One region of the Pseudomonas zhanjiangensis genome, then DNA from elsewhere that is predicted to be linked to it. Evidence: riboswitches for the same ligand, from Rfam matches in the RefSeq annotation. Region 1 holds a riboswitch; each other region holds the start of a gene.
The links. A riboswitch is a leader RNA that binds a small molecule or an ion and turns the genes downstream of it on or off. The one in region 1 is predicted to bind cobalamin.

Region 1 (4,550 bases):
ATGTCGGCGAGCACGGTCTCCAGCTCCAGGTAGCCGTACTTCAGGGCGATGTTCAGCTCGTCCAGCACCACCAGGCCGACGGCCGGGTCGCCCAGCAGTTGGCGCGCCACGTCCCAGGCCTGCTGGGCCTTGTCGATGTCGCGCTGGCGGTCCTGGGTTTCCCAGGTGAAGCCCTCGCCCATCACGTGGTAGCTGACCTCCTCGGGAAAGCGGCGGAAGAAGCTCTCTTCGCCGGTGCTGGCGGCGCCCTTGATGAACTGCACCACGCCGACCTTGATCCCGTGACCGAGGGCGCGGGCAACCATGCCGAAGGCCGAGCTGCTCTTGCCCTTGCCGTTGCCCGTGTGCACCAGCAGCAGGCCGTATTCGTCCTGGGCCTGGGCGATCTTCTCGTCGATCAGGGCCTTCTTGCGCTCCATGCGCGCCTTGTGCCGGGCGTCGCGTTCGGCCGATTCGCTCATCGACTTACCTCATTGCGCTGGCGCAGGCCGACTGCACTGCGCACGCCAACATAGAGTACCGCGGCCAGGCCGATATAGAGCGCCAGGTTGCCCAGGTAGCGCGGGTAGTAGAGGGCGATGCGCTCGGCCAGCAGGGCCAGGCTCGGCTCCGGATAGCGCCCGGAGAAGTACAGGAAGCCACCGCCAGACAGCAGGTAGGCGACCAAGGCGCTGAGCGAAACGGTCGCCACCAGCAGCGCCAGGCTCGACAGGTTGTCACGGTGCCAGCCGGCGTACAGGCGCCCGCCCAGCCACAGCGAGCCATAGGCCGGGACCAGCAGCCAGTAGGCCGGCGACATGCACCAGTCGCTTACCCCGGCCCACTCGATCGCGGCGAAGTCCAGCAGCGAGGCCTCGACGAACAACGCCGGAAATACCCAGCGCGGCGTCAGCAGCACGCCGGCGAGGAAGAACACCGCCCAGGAGGCGCTGGGCAGGTTGACCGAGGCGAAGTGATGGCCACGGGTCATGGCCAGCAGCGCCATCAGCGCGAGGCCGATCAGCAGTTGCACGCGGGGGGACAGCTTGAGCATGGTGGTTCTCCTGGGTTGGGCGCCGCGGGATGGCCCCGCCGGCGCCGGGTGGGTCAGAGGGCCTGGTAGCGCACCGTCAGATAGAGCGCCTGGCCGGGCTGGTTGTAGCCCTGGGCGGTCTCGTAGTCGGCGTCCAGCAGGTTGGCGATGCGGGTCTGCAGGCGCCATTCGGGGTCGATGCGGTATTCGCCGCGCAGATCGACGGTGGCGTAGCCGGACAGTTCTCGGGTGTTGGCCAGGTCGTCGTAGCGCTGGCCTTCGGCGTGCAGGCTGGCGCCGACGCTGAAGTCACCGAGGCGGCGGTCCAGGTCGAGGTTGAACAGCTGCTTGGCCCGGCGCGTCAGCTCGTTGCCATCGTTGGCCCCACTGGAGCGGTTCTCCGGCTCCATCAAGGTGTAGTTGGCGTTCCAGTCCCAGCCGAGCAACTGGCTGGCGAGGACCAGTTCGACGCCGCGGATGCGCGCCTCGGCGACGTTGGCCGGGGCCTTGAGGCTGGCGTCGTAGGCGATCAGGTCATCGATGCGGGTGCGAAAGGCGTTGACCGCCCAGCGCCCCCAGGCGTGCTGGCCGGCCAGACCGGCCTCCAGGCTCTTGGAGGTCTCCGCGTCCAGATCCGGGTTGCCGTAGTTGGGGTAGTACAGCTCGTTGAAGGTCGGCGCCTTGAACGCCGTACCGTAGCTGAGTGTCGCGCGCAGCCAGTCGCTCAGGGCGTAGCCGTAACCTATGTTGCCGGTGTCGTGGTGGCCGAACTGCTGGTTGTTGTCGCGGCGCAGCGACAGCTGCCAGTCGTGCTTGCCCGCTTCGCCGAGGTACTGGACGAAGCCGCCCTTGTTGTCGCGCGAGTCCTCGGCGTAGCTCTTGCTGCTGTTGACCTCGTCATGCAAGTAGTCGACGCCCAGGGTGAGGGTGTGGCCGGGTGCCAGGCTCAGGTCGTTCTGCCAGCTGGCACTGTCGCGGCGGCTGTCGAAACGCGAGTCGAAACCGCCATCCAGGTAGCTGTCGAACTTGTCCTCGCTGCGGCCGACCTGCAGGGTGACCTGCCAGGGGTCGAGCGGGGCGAAACGGGCGCGGGTGCCTATTACCCGCGACTGCACATCGGCGTTGGCGCGAAAGCCCTTGGTGCGCTTGCTGTTGACCTGGTCGAAGTCGTTATGCCCCTTGGCCTGCAGCAGGTTGGCGTCCAGCTCCAGGCCGTTGTCGAAGCGGTAGCCGGCGCTCAGGGTCGCGGAAAGGTTGCGGTAGCCGTCGGCATCGTCTTCGTACCCGCTGGTGGCGGCCGACTTGACGTTGATACCGTCGGTATCCAGGCCGCTGAGGCCCAGACTGTACCAGCCCCGCTCATCGCCGGCGGAGACTCCGGCGCTGCCGCTGTAGCTGTCGTGGGTGCCAACGCCTGCGGAGAAAAACGGCTTGATCCCCGTACCCGTGCCCTTGCGGGTGAAGAGCTGGATCACCCCGCCGATGGCCTCGGAGCCGTACAGGCTGGAACGCGGGCCGCGCACCACCTCGATCCGCTCGATCAGCTCCAGTGGCAGATCGGCCAGGGCCGCGCCGCCGGAGCTGACCGAGCCGATCTTGATGCCATCGACCAGTACCAGTACATGGTCGGATTCGCTGCCACGCATGAACAGCGAGGTGTTCTTGCCGGGTCCGCCGTTGTTGGTCAGGGACACGCCCGGCACCCGCTTGAGCAGTTCGGGCACGGAGGTCGCCTGGCTGCGCTCGATGGCGGCGCGGTCGAATACGGTCACCGCCGCCAGGCTCTGCTCGGCGGTCTGCGCGGTACGGGTGGCGGTCACCAGCTGGTCGCTGAGGCGGATGGGTTCGGCGGCATGTGCCGGGGAAATCGCGGCGATGGCGGACAGGGTCAGCGCGGCAGGCCGCAGGAGGGAATTGCTCATTATCGTCGTATGCTCCGTCGCGCTCACCCGCGCGACTCTGGCTGGGTAAGGCATACGGAGAACAATGGACGGGCAAGCTGCAGGGACGGCGCAGTCCACCCGCCAGACAACGCCCTCCGCGATGCCATGGACTGCGACAGGCCGGTCTCCGGGCTTACGAGTGGCAAGCTGAATGTTCAGCTGCCGACCAAGCGCACCTTCCCGTGCGAACGCACAGTGGTTGAAAAGCGCTGGTTTGACTCGTCTACCGTTGCGGGGGCAGCGTCGGAATTGCTGGCGTGAATCGCCAAGCGCACCGACTTCCCTGTTTCACCCCTCGAACGCACTGCGTTGGGGGCACCTGTTGCAAGCCGCGCAGGGTAGAGATCGCGCGCGCGGGCGTCAATCGACTTCCTCATCGCCCGGCGCCGCGGGCAGATTGCTGCGGCAAGCAGGCCTCGCTCACCTAAGCTGAAGGCAGGACAGCACATGGGAGGTGTCTATGCTGCGTATCGCAATCAACGGCTACGGGCGTATCGGTCGGGCGCTGCTGCGCGCACTGGTCGAGCGCAAGCTGGAACAGAGACTGCACCTGGTGGCAATCAACGACCTCTGCGATCCGGTCACCCTGGTCCACCTGACCTGTTTCGATTCGACCTTCGGCCGCTTTCCCGGCCACATCGGCCTGCACGAGGACTCGATGCAGGTCAACGATCAGTCCATTCACCTGCTGCGCGAGCCGGAGGCGGTCGAACTGCCCTGGGACAGTCTCGGCGTCGACCTGGTCCTGGAATGCACCGGCAAGCTGAAGAACCGCGCACAGGTCGAGCAGCACCTGACCGCCGGTGCGTCGCGGGTGCTGCTCTCGCACCCGCTGGAAAGCGCCGACATGACCGTGGTCTACGGGGTCAACCAGCAACTCCTGGGCAACCAGCAGATCGTCTCCAACGGCTCCTGCACCACCAACTGCCTGGCGCCGCTGGCCAAGGTGCTGCACCAGGCGGTGGGCATCCGCCAGGGCCTGATCAACACCGTGCACGCCTACACCAACGACCAGAACCTGCTGGACAACGCCCACGGCGACCTCTACCGCGCCCGCGCCGCGGCGCTGTCGATTATCCCCACCAGCACCGGCGCGGCCAAGACCATCGGCCTGGTCCTGCCGGAACTGGCCGGGCGCCTGGACGGCCTGGCGGTGCGGGTGCCCACGGCCAACGTCTCGCTGCTCGACCTGAGTTTCAGCGCCGAGCGCCCGGCCAGCCGCGAGGCGATCAACGCCGCGCTCAAGCAGGGCGTGCAGCAGCTGCCGGCGGGGGTGATGGAGTGCAACGAACTGCCGCTGGTGTCGCGCGACTTCAACGGCTACCCGGCCTCCTGCGTGGTCGACCTCAGCCACACCCGGGTGCAGGGCGATCTGGTCAAGGTGCTGGCCTGGTACGACAACGAGTGGGCCTTCGCCAACCGCATGCTCGATGTGCTGCTGGCCTGGCTCAAGCCCTGACGCCATCCAAGGGGCACGCGATGCGCCCCGGCGCCGCTCGGTAAATGCCGCGCGGTGCCCCCGAGGGGGCCGAACCCGCCTATAATCGCCGCCTTCCCTCAAGCTGCCGGGTTGCCTCCGGCCCTGATCCTGGATG
Region 2 (4,550 bases), on a different contig from region 1:
CTTCCAGCTGCGCCAGCAGGTCCAGCGCGCGTTGCCGCGTCGGGTGCACCACGCCGTCGAGCACATGGTGCAGTTCGCTGGCGCCGTTGGCGAAGATTCCTTCGGCCAATTGCAGGCGGTCGCCCAGCAGGGCACGGCGCATCTGCGCATGCCAGTAGCCCAGCGGCCCCTGCTCCATCTCCGCCTGCAGCGCCGCCGGCAGGGTCTGGAACCACTGGCGGTAGGCCGCGCCGCTGAGGGTCTGGACATTTCTGGCCATGGCGGCCAGGGCGTCGCCCTGCTCCGGCAGGTTCACGCCCTTTTCCTGGAGCAGATCGAGCAGCGCCGCCGGCGACGCCGGTAGCGGCCCGGTGTCGTAGCCCTCGGCCTTGAGGCGCTGAAGTATCTCGAACAGCGACTGCGGCACGTCCAGGTTGTCGGCACCGATGTTGTGCCGCCCGGGCGGATGGTTGTAGTAGATGATCGCCAGGCGCTTGTCGGCGTTGGCCTTGGCCTGCAGCGCCTGCCAGCGAGCCAGGCGGCGGACGAAGGCATCGATCTGCGCGGTCAGCGGGGTGCTCAGGCCGAAGCGGATGCCCGACAGCGGATCCAGCTGCTGATCCTGCCAGGCGGCCAGGACCATGGCCTGGCTGCTGCCCTGCAGCTCCGGCATGGCCAGCTGGTAGTGCACCTTGTCCCGCGCCAGGCCGTCGCTGGACAGCTGCCAGCCAGTCTCGTCGCGGTCATCCAGGCGCAGGCCCTTGAGCACCGGCACGTTGAGCTGGCCGAACAGCTCGGTGACCGTTTCGCGCCCTTCGCCGCCGCCGATCACGAAGTCCTGCAGGGCGACCAGCGCCACCAGCGGCGGGTGTTTGGCCTCCTGCAGCCAGCGCACCGCCGCCACCGAGCCCGGCCCCCAGTCGGCCAACAGGCTGACGCAGCTCAGGCCGCGCGCCTCGAGGCGGCGACACAGCTGGTCGTTGAGCTCCCGGTCACCGGCGCGATCGGCGCGGCCATGGTCGATCAGCGCCACCAGGCCGCTGCCGGTCAGGTCCAGATCGAGCGCCTGGCGCAGCGCCCCGTGCTGGTAGAAGCGTAGCGCCGGCCGGGCTTGTGCCGGTACGACGCTGACCGCGCCGTCCCGGCGCGCGGCCAGCCAGCCGAGCAGGCCGGCGATATTGTCGATGCCGCCGGCCTGCCAGTAGCTGCGCGCGGCAATCCAGGGCGCCTGCTGCGGATGGCGGCGCTGCTGCTCGGCGACCCAGCTGGCCAGTTCGCCTAGCGGCTTGGCCCGTCCCAATTGTTCGGCTTGCTCGCGCGTGGCGAACAACGGCTGCCCCCGACTGCGGCTGAGCCGCACAAGCCCCTGCTCGCTGTGCATGATGAACAGCTCGGCCGCGTCACTCTGTTGCAGCAAGGGCCCGAGGCGCTCGACATTGGCGCCGAACAGACCGACACCGAGCAACACCTCGCCGCCGGCCAGCCACTGGCGCACCTCGCCATCGCTCAGCTCGTCGAGCTGTTCCTGGGTGCGCGCACTGACCTGCCAGTGGCCGGCCCGGGCGCTGAACTGCGCCACGGCGCTGGCGAACTCGGCGGCGCTGTACTGCGAGACGATGGCGTTGATTTGCCCGGCGACGGCCCAGGGCGCCGCCAGCATCAGCAGCGCCAAACCCAGACCACGAATAACGGATGTCATGCCCACTCCCTTGATTGGAAACCGGTGGGCACGCATAACGGACGGAGCCCCGACGCGGCGGCATCGGGACGAGAAGGATTCCGACCGGGAAGTCGCCCACCGCGACTTGCCTAGGGAGAACGGGCTGGTGTCGGGCTCGGCCATTGCAGGCCATACCGTTGCGGGGGCAGCGTCAGCTTGGACTGACTTCCCATTTACCCCGGACCATGATCCGGGCACCTCGTCCTCCATCGACCCGACCTTGCGGCCGGGCGGGCGCCACCATACGCGCCGACTCGGGCAAGGGCAACCCTCGCAGACGCCCACAGGGCGCCGACCCACCTGGCGCGCCGGTCTTTGCCGGACCCTCGTTCAGGCGCTAGAGTTCAGGGACAGCCAGTGCGCGCTCGGCCGCGAATGGCACAACGGGAGATGGGGATGGATCGGAAGGACGACCAGGACAAGCCCTTGAGCCTCTGGGAGATGTTGCAGAGTGTCCTCGCCGCGGCCTTTGGCGTGCAGAGCGGCAAGCACCGCGCCCGCGATTTCAGTCGCGGCAAGCCCAGCCACTTCATCATCCTCGGCGTGATCTTCACCCTGGTGTTCGTGCTGATGATCTTCGCCGTGGTCAAGCTGGTGCTGCACCTGGCCGGCGCCTGAGCTACTGCAGCAGCGGCTTGAGCGAAAAGCCGTAGTCGGTGATCCGCGGTCGGTATACCGCACTGAACGTGCGAAAATCCAGGCCGTAGCCCGGCACCTTGATGCGTTTGCCCAGGCGTGCCGATTGCTTCGCATCGAGCAGCCTGAACAGCGGCGCCACCCGGTCCTTGCCCCCTCGCGCCGCGAAGTCCTGGCCGGCGTGGTAGTCGTGCAGCATGACCATCGCCCAGCCGCCCAGGGTGAAGTGCCCGCCGACCAGCACGCACAGCTGACCGGAGATGCGTGCCTGCAACACCTCCTCCGAGTTGTTCAGGGCAGAAAAGCTCAGGTCCTTGCCCGGCACCCGGCCCAGCTCACGGGCGGCGCGCATCGCGCCAAAGGCCATCTCGTCATTGGCCGACCACACCAGGCGTACCTGCGGGTAGCGTTGCAGCAGCTGCTGCGCCTGTTCGTAGGCGCGTTGCCGTGCCCATTGGCCATGCACCAGTTGCTCCAGCTTGATCTCTGGGTGCTCGGCCAGCGCGCGCTGCAAGCCCTGCTCGCGCAAGCTGGCCGAGGGCGTATGGCGCACGCCGGAAAACGCCAGCATCGACGCGGGCTGTCCTGCCCGCTTGGCAATCAGGGCCTTGGCCATCAGGTAGCCGGCCTCTTCGTCGTTGGGCACCAGGCTGCCGATCCAGTTGCGGTAACGTTCACGGGTGCCGCCGACGATCTGCTGCTGCTCCGGCGTCAGGGTGCTATGCAGGGAAAACAGCTTGATCCGGCTGCCAGCGAACAGGCGGAGCAATTCGGGACCGACATACTCTTCATTGACGAACAGCAGGTAGTCCGGTGGCTGCGGGCTCTCCAGCAGCTTTCGCGCATTGCCCAGCAGGCGCTTGGCGTCCCGCTCGCCATAGATGACCTGCAGCTGCATGCCCAGGTCATCGGCGGCCGCCTGCATGAATTCGCTGTAGGTGACCCAGAATGGCTCGGTGGAATAACCGGGGTTGAGAAACACCGCCGAAGGCGCCGTCCCGGCGGCGGCCGGCTGCCTCTCGCGAGCGGCATGCGCCTGCAAGGCCGCCGCACAACTCAACACCAGCGTGATGATGCCGATCAGATGCCTGATCACCCCAACCCCCTATTGCCCGCACAAACAAGGCGCGCAGTATAAGATCGGCCAGGTGGCTCATCGCCACCGTCCATCCGCTAGTCGAGGCGAACTGGCGCCAGCGCGTAGTGCCAGTTGCCTCGGACCTGGGCTACTGATGGCTGACCCAGAACACCGCGGTGGCTACCGCCAGAAGAATCAAGCAGAAGATCGCGTAGGCGTCGACACGGCTGTCGCTGCTGTCGGGTTGGGAATGCTCGGTCATTGGCGGGTCCTTTATTATGTTTGTGGGTGGTTCGCCTGAGCAGTTAAGACCAGGCAGACCCATTGCTCAAGGCGGCTACTTGGCGTGGAGGGCTATGGGGAGGCGACAGTCGCGGCCTTCCCGTGCAATCCCGGGCCCGTGTGGAGGTTATGTTGCCGAGGCTGCTTAGCATTTAAAGTTCTTTCCATATACTAAAACTTCACTTTTGCGCATAACCCTGAGCTGTTATCTTCCCTCGCCTCCGCCAGGAGAGCGCGGCCGTGCGCGCAGATATGCTGTAAGCAGCCTGAAAACAGGACCCTTCATGTACGTATACGACCAGTACGATCAACAAATCATCGAGGACCGCGTCAAGCAGTTCCGTGATCAAACCCGCCGTTACCTGGCAGGTGAGCTCAGTGGCGAAGAGTTCCGCCCTCTGCGCCTACAGAATGGCCTGTATATCCAGCGCTTTGCACCGATGCTGCGTATCGCCGTGCCCTATGGCCTGCTTTCTTCCAAGCAGGTGCGCATGCTGGCCAAGATCGCCCGCGACTACGACAAGGGCTACGCCCACATCAGCACCCGCCAGAACGTCCAGTTCAACTGGCCGGAACTGGAGGACGTGCCGCAGATTCTCGCCGAACTGGCCGACGTACAGATGCACGCGATCCAGACCAGCGGCAACTGCATCCGCAACACCACCACCGACCAGTTCGCTGGCGTGGCCAAGGATGAGGTCGTCGACCCGCGCCCCTGGTGCGAGATCATTCGCCAGTGGTCGACCTTCCACCCCGAGTTCACCCACCTGCCACGCAAGTTCAAGATCGCCGTCAACGGTGCGGTCAGCGACCGCGCCGCGATCGAGGTGCACGACATCGGCCTGGAAGCGGTAC
Region 3 (4,550 bases), on a different contig from region 1:
TAAACTGCCGCATCTTTTACGCCTATAACGATCCGCCCGATGCCGACGACCTTCCATGAGATTCCCCGCGCTCGCCCGCTGACGCCCCTGCTCGACCGCGCCACCACGCCGGATCAGCTGCGCCGCCTGGGCGAAGCGGAACTGGAAATCCTGGCCAACGAGCTGCGCCAGTACCTGCTCTATACGGTCGGCCAGACCGGCGGGCATTTCGGCGCGGGCCTCGGCGTGATCGAGCTGACCGTGGCCCTGCACTACGTCTTCGACACCCCGGACGATCGCCTGGTGTGGGACGTCGGCCACCAGGCCTACCCGCACAAGATCCTCACCGGCCGCCGCGAACGCATGGGCACGCTGCGCCAGAAGGACGGCATCGCCGCCTTCCCGCGCCGCTGCGAGAGCGAGTACGACACCTTCGGCGTCGGCCATTCCAGCACCAGCATCAGCGCCGCCCTGGGCATGGCCATCGCCGCCCGCCTGCAAGGCTCGCGGCGCAAGGCGGTGGCGGTGATCGGCGACGGCGCGCTGACCGCCGGCATGGCCTTCGAGGCGCTCAATCACGCCTCTGACGTCAACGCCAACATGCTGGTGATCCTCAACGACAACGACATGTCGATCTCCAAGAATGTCGGCGGCCTGTCCAACTACCTGGCCAAGATAATCTCCAGCCGCTCCTACGCGAGCATGCGCGAGGGCAGCAAGAAGGTGCTGTCGCGCCTGCCCGGCGCCTGGGAGATCGCGCGCAAGGTCGAGGAGCACGCCAAGGGCATGCTGGTGCCCGGCACCCTGTTCGAGGAGCTGGGCTGGAACTACATCGGCCCGATCGACGGCCACGACCTGCCCACCCTCCTCGCGACTTTGCGCAACATGCGCGACCTGGAGGGCCCGCAGTTCCTCCATGTGATCACCCAGAAGGGCAAGGGCTTCGCTCCGGCCGAGATCGACCCGATCGGCTACCACGCGATCACCAAGCTCGAGCCGATCAAGGCCGAGGTCGCGCCGAAGAAGACCGGCGGCCCCAAGTACTCCAATGTGTTCGGCCAGTGGCTGTGCGACATGGCCGCGCAGGACCCGCGCCTGGTCGGTATTACCCCGGCGATGAAGGAAGGCTCGGACCTGGTGGCCTTCAGCGAGCGCTTCCCCGAGCGCTACTTCGACGTGGCCATCGCCGAGCAGCACGCGGTGACCCTGGCCGCGGGCATGGCCTGCGACGGCGTCAAGCCGGTGGTGGCGATCTACTCGACCTTCCTCCAGCGCGCCTACGACCAGCTGATCCACGACGTGGCGGTGCAGAATCTCGACGTGCTGTTCGCCATCGACCGCGCCGGCCTGGTCGGCGAGGACGGCCCAACCCACGCCGGCAGCTTCGACCTGTCCTACCTGCGCTGCATCCCCGGCATGCTGGTGATGACGCCGAGCGATGAGAACGAGCTGCGCCGCATGCTCACCACCGGCCACCTGTTCGACGGCCCTGCCGCGGTGCGCTACCCGCGCGGCAGCGGCCCCAACGCCAGCATCGAGCCCGGCCTGCTCCCCCTGGAGATCGGCAAGGGCGTGCTCCGCCGCCAGGGCCAGGGCGTCGCTCTGCTAGTATTCGGCGTGCAACTGGCCGAGGCGCTGCAAGTGGCCGAGACGCTGAACGCCACGGTCGCCGACATGCGTTTCGTCAAGCCGCTGGACGAGGCCCTGGTGAGGCAACTGGCCGCCGACCACGGGCTGCTGGTGACCATCGAGGAAAACAGCATCATGGGCGGCGCTGGCTCCGCGGTCAGCGAGTTCCTCGCCCGCGAGAACATCCTCAAGCCGATGCTTCACCTCGGCCTGCCGGACAGCTACGTCGAGCACGCCAAGCCGGCGCAGATGCTCGCCGAGTGCGGCCTGGACGCCGCCGGCATCGAGGCCAGCGTGCGCGAGCGCCTGGCCGGATTGCAGGACTGAGCAGCCGACAGGCTGCATTGCTTTACCCGCCGCCGCCACCTAAGGTAGCGGCGTTTTGCTTGTCCGAGGTCGCGGCCACACTAGCCGCGTGAAAAGGGAAGCAGGTGCGCCGCTGTCTCGAACAGCGACAAGGCCTGCGCTGCCCCCGCAACGGTAACCGACGGCGTGCGAGCGCTCAGCACTCGCACGTAGCCTTTCCCGATACGCCACTGGGTTCGCCTGGGAAGGCGGGAAAGGGCCAGTCGGCAGCCCGTAGACCTGCCTCGGCACATTTGACAGGTGTTGCGGAGGGCATCACCGTCAAGCGCTGGCTGCCCATCGCTTGCCCGTGCTTGTCCCTGCCCTCCTCAAAAGAATTCTTCCTTTTGAGGACTTATCGATGAAGCTATCCCCTCTTGCCCTGGCCGTGGCCCTGACCCCAGGCCTGGCCTTGGCCGCCGATGCCAATGATCCCTACCAGACGCCACCGCTGGTGATCACCCGCGGCACCCCGCTGCAACAGCCGGCGCCGGCCAGCATCGCGGTCATCGACCGCAAACAGATCGAAACCAGCGCCGCGAGCAGCCTGGTGGAGGTGCTGCGCACCCAGGCCGGCCTGCAGATCCTCGACACGCTCGGGGACGGCAATCGGGTCGCCATCAGCCTGCGTGGATTCGGCGAAAATGCGATCAACAATACCCTGGTACTGGTCGACGGTCGGCGCCTGAACAACTCCAACCAGAGTGGCCCAGATCTCAATAGCGTACCTTTGGCCAATATCGAGCGCATCGAGATCATCCGCGGCGCCGGCACGGTGCTCTACGGCGATCAGGCGGTTGGCGGGGTGATCAATATCATCACCCGCCGCCCCAGCGAGAATGAGGCCTACGTGGAGACCAGCCGCGGCAGCCATGACCTGGAAGCCTATCGCGGCCACTTCAACCGGGTTCTGGGCGCCGGCTTTTCCGTTTATGGCAGCGGGGAAGCGCGACATGCCGACGGCTACCGCGACAACAACAACGCCAGCTACAGCAACGCCTTCGGCCGCCTGCGCCACGACCATGACGAGGGCTGGGCCCTGTATGAATACCAGAGCATCGACGACGAACTGCGCTATCCGGGCAGTCTGACCCTGGCGCAGCGCCGCGCCGACCGCAAGGCCGCGGGGAGCCCGCAGGACTTCAACGACAGCAAGACCCAGGTGCACCGCGTCGCGATCCAGCAAAACCTCGGCAGTAACTGGACTGCCGATATCGACTACAGCCACCGTGACACCGATGGAGTGGGCGCATTGTTCGCCACGCCGTTCGTCCAGGGCAACCGTGTCGAGAGCCTGAGCCCACGCCTGACCGGGCACTGGAATACCTCCCTGGGTCGCAGCGAATGGCTTCTCGGTCATGACCAGATCGTCAGCGACTACGAACTCAGCTCCATATTCGGCGACACCCGCTCGCGGCAGACCCTGCGCGACTGGTATAGCCAGCTCAGCCAGCCGCTGGGCAACGATCTCACCCTGACCCTGGGCTACCGCACCAGCGAGGCGAAGGATCACAACAAGGTAGCCGGCCGCAAACACAGTGACCGCGAGGACAGCAACAGCCTGGGTTTGAGCTGGCAGGCCAATGCGCAGACTCGCCTGTTTCTCAAGCGCGAGGACGTGCTGCGCTTCGCCAACGTAGAAGACAACGCCTTCACGCTGCCCGGCGTCGACTTCCTGGCTCCCCAGACCGGCCAGTCTTGGGAAGGCGGCATCGAATGGCAGGACAGCATTCAGCGCTATCAGCTAAGCCTGTACCGTCTGGACCTGGACAACGAGCTGATCTTCGACCCGGTGAATTTCGTCACCATCAATCTGGATGAGACTCGTCGCGACGGCGTGCTGCTAGAGGCGCAGCGTCAGCTCACTGACCGCCTGAGCCTCGGTGGCCAGTACAGCTTCACCGACGCCCGCTATCGCGCCGGGGCCTTCGAAGACAACGATGTTCCTTGGGTAGCCCGGCATACCGCCGCCCTCAAGCTTAACTATCTATTGCTGCAGGGCTTGGCCGGTTACCTCGAAGCCAACTACACAGGGCCACGTTTTCTGGCCGGCGACGACGGCCATGTGATGCCACGCGAAGGCGGCTACACGCTGTTCAACGTCGGCCTGACCTACGACTTTCAACAACTCAGCGCCAGGCTGCGAATCAACAACCTGACCGGCAAGCGCTACGACAGCTATGCGTCCTATGCGAGTTTCCTGCCCGGCAACAAGGGCCTCTATCCAGCGACCGAGGAAGACGTTCAGTTGAGCGTCGGCTACCGCTTCTAACAGCTGCCGCCAACGACAAGGCCCCGCATTGGCGGGGCCTTGTCGTTCAGGGTGCTACTGCGCTGCGGCCAACCGTTCGCAGAGTTGCTCGGTGGCATCCAGCATCTGGAAGCTGGGGCGCTCCAGGCCCTTGTCCGGCACCGCCCACAGCTGATCGAGGCGCACCGCCGCCAGGTCGGGCCAGTGCTTCCAGATATCCAGCTGGGCGCCCGAGCCTGCGAGTATCACCTCGGGGTCGCGCTGCAACACCGCCTCGATGCTGACCTGGGGTGCCGGCAGGCTGAGGTCGGCGAATACGTTCTCGGCGCCGCAGACGCGCAGGGCA

Region 2: it holds a riboswitch for cobalamin, as region 1 does, so the genes downstream of both, AB5S05_RS17010 (cobaltochelatase subunit CobN) here and btuB (TonB-dependent vitamin B12 receptor) in region 1, are expected to answer to the same signal.
Region 3: it holds a riboswitch for cobalamin, as region 1 does, so the genes downstream of both, AB5S05_RS15440 (TonB-dependent receptor) here and btuB (TonB-dependent vitamin B12 receptor) in region 1, are expected to answer to the same signal.

Annotation. Positions count from the first base shown of each region.
Region 1 covers NZ_JBFTEG010000007.1:151,017-155,566, forward strand. Annotated here, with positions in the region: gene cobO (cob(I)yrinic acid a,c-diamide adenosyltransferase) at 1-461, opposite strand, end outside; gene AB5S05_RS11050 (hypothetical protein) at 458-1,033, opposite strand; gene btuB (TonB-dependent vitamin B12 receptor) at 1,087-2,934, opposite strand; cobalamin riboswitch at 3,057-3,293, opposite strand; gene gap (type I glyceraldehyde-3-phosphate dehydrogenase) at 3,416-4,414, shown strand.
Region 2 covers NZ_JBFTEG010000015.1:25,538-30,087, reverse strand. Annotated here, with positions in the region: gene AB5S05_RS17010 (cobaltochelatase subunit CobN) at 1-1,678, opposite strand, end outside; cobalamin riboswitch at 1,784-1,917, opposite strand; gene AB5S05_RS17005 (DUF2970 domain-containing protein) at 2,096-2,317, shown strand; gene AB5S05_RS17000 (ABC transporter substrate-binding protein) at 2,319-3,377, opposite strand; gene AB5S05_RS16995 (nitrite/sulfite reductase) at 3,980-4,550, shown strand, end outside.
Region 3 covers NZ_JBFTEG010000012.1:89,525-94,074, forward strand. Annotated here, with positions in the region: gene dxs (1-deoxy-D-xylulose-5-phosphate synthase) at 40-1,935, shown strand; cobalamin riboswitch at 1,985-2,215, shown strand; gene AB5S05_RS15440 (TonB-dependent receptor) at 2,315-4,225, shown strand; gene AB5S05_RS15445 (cobalamin-binding protein) at 4,280-4,550, opposite strand, start outside.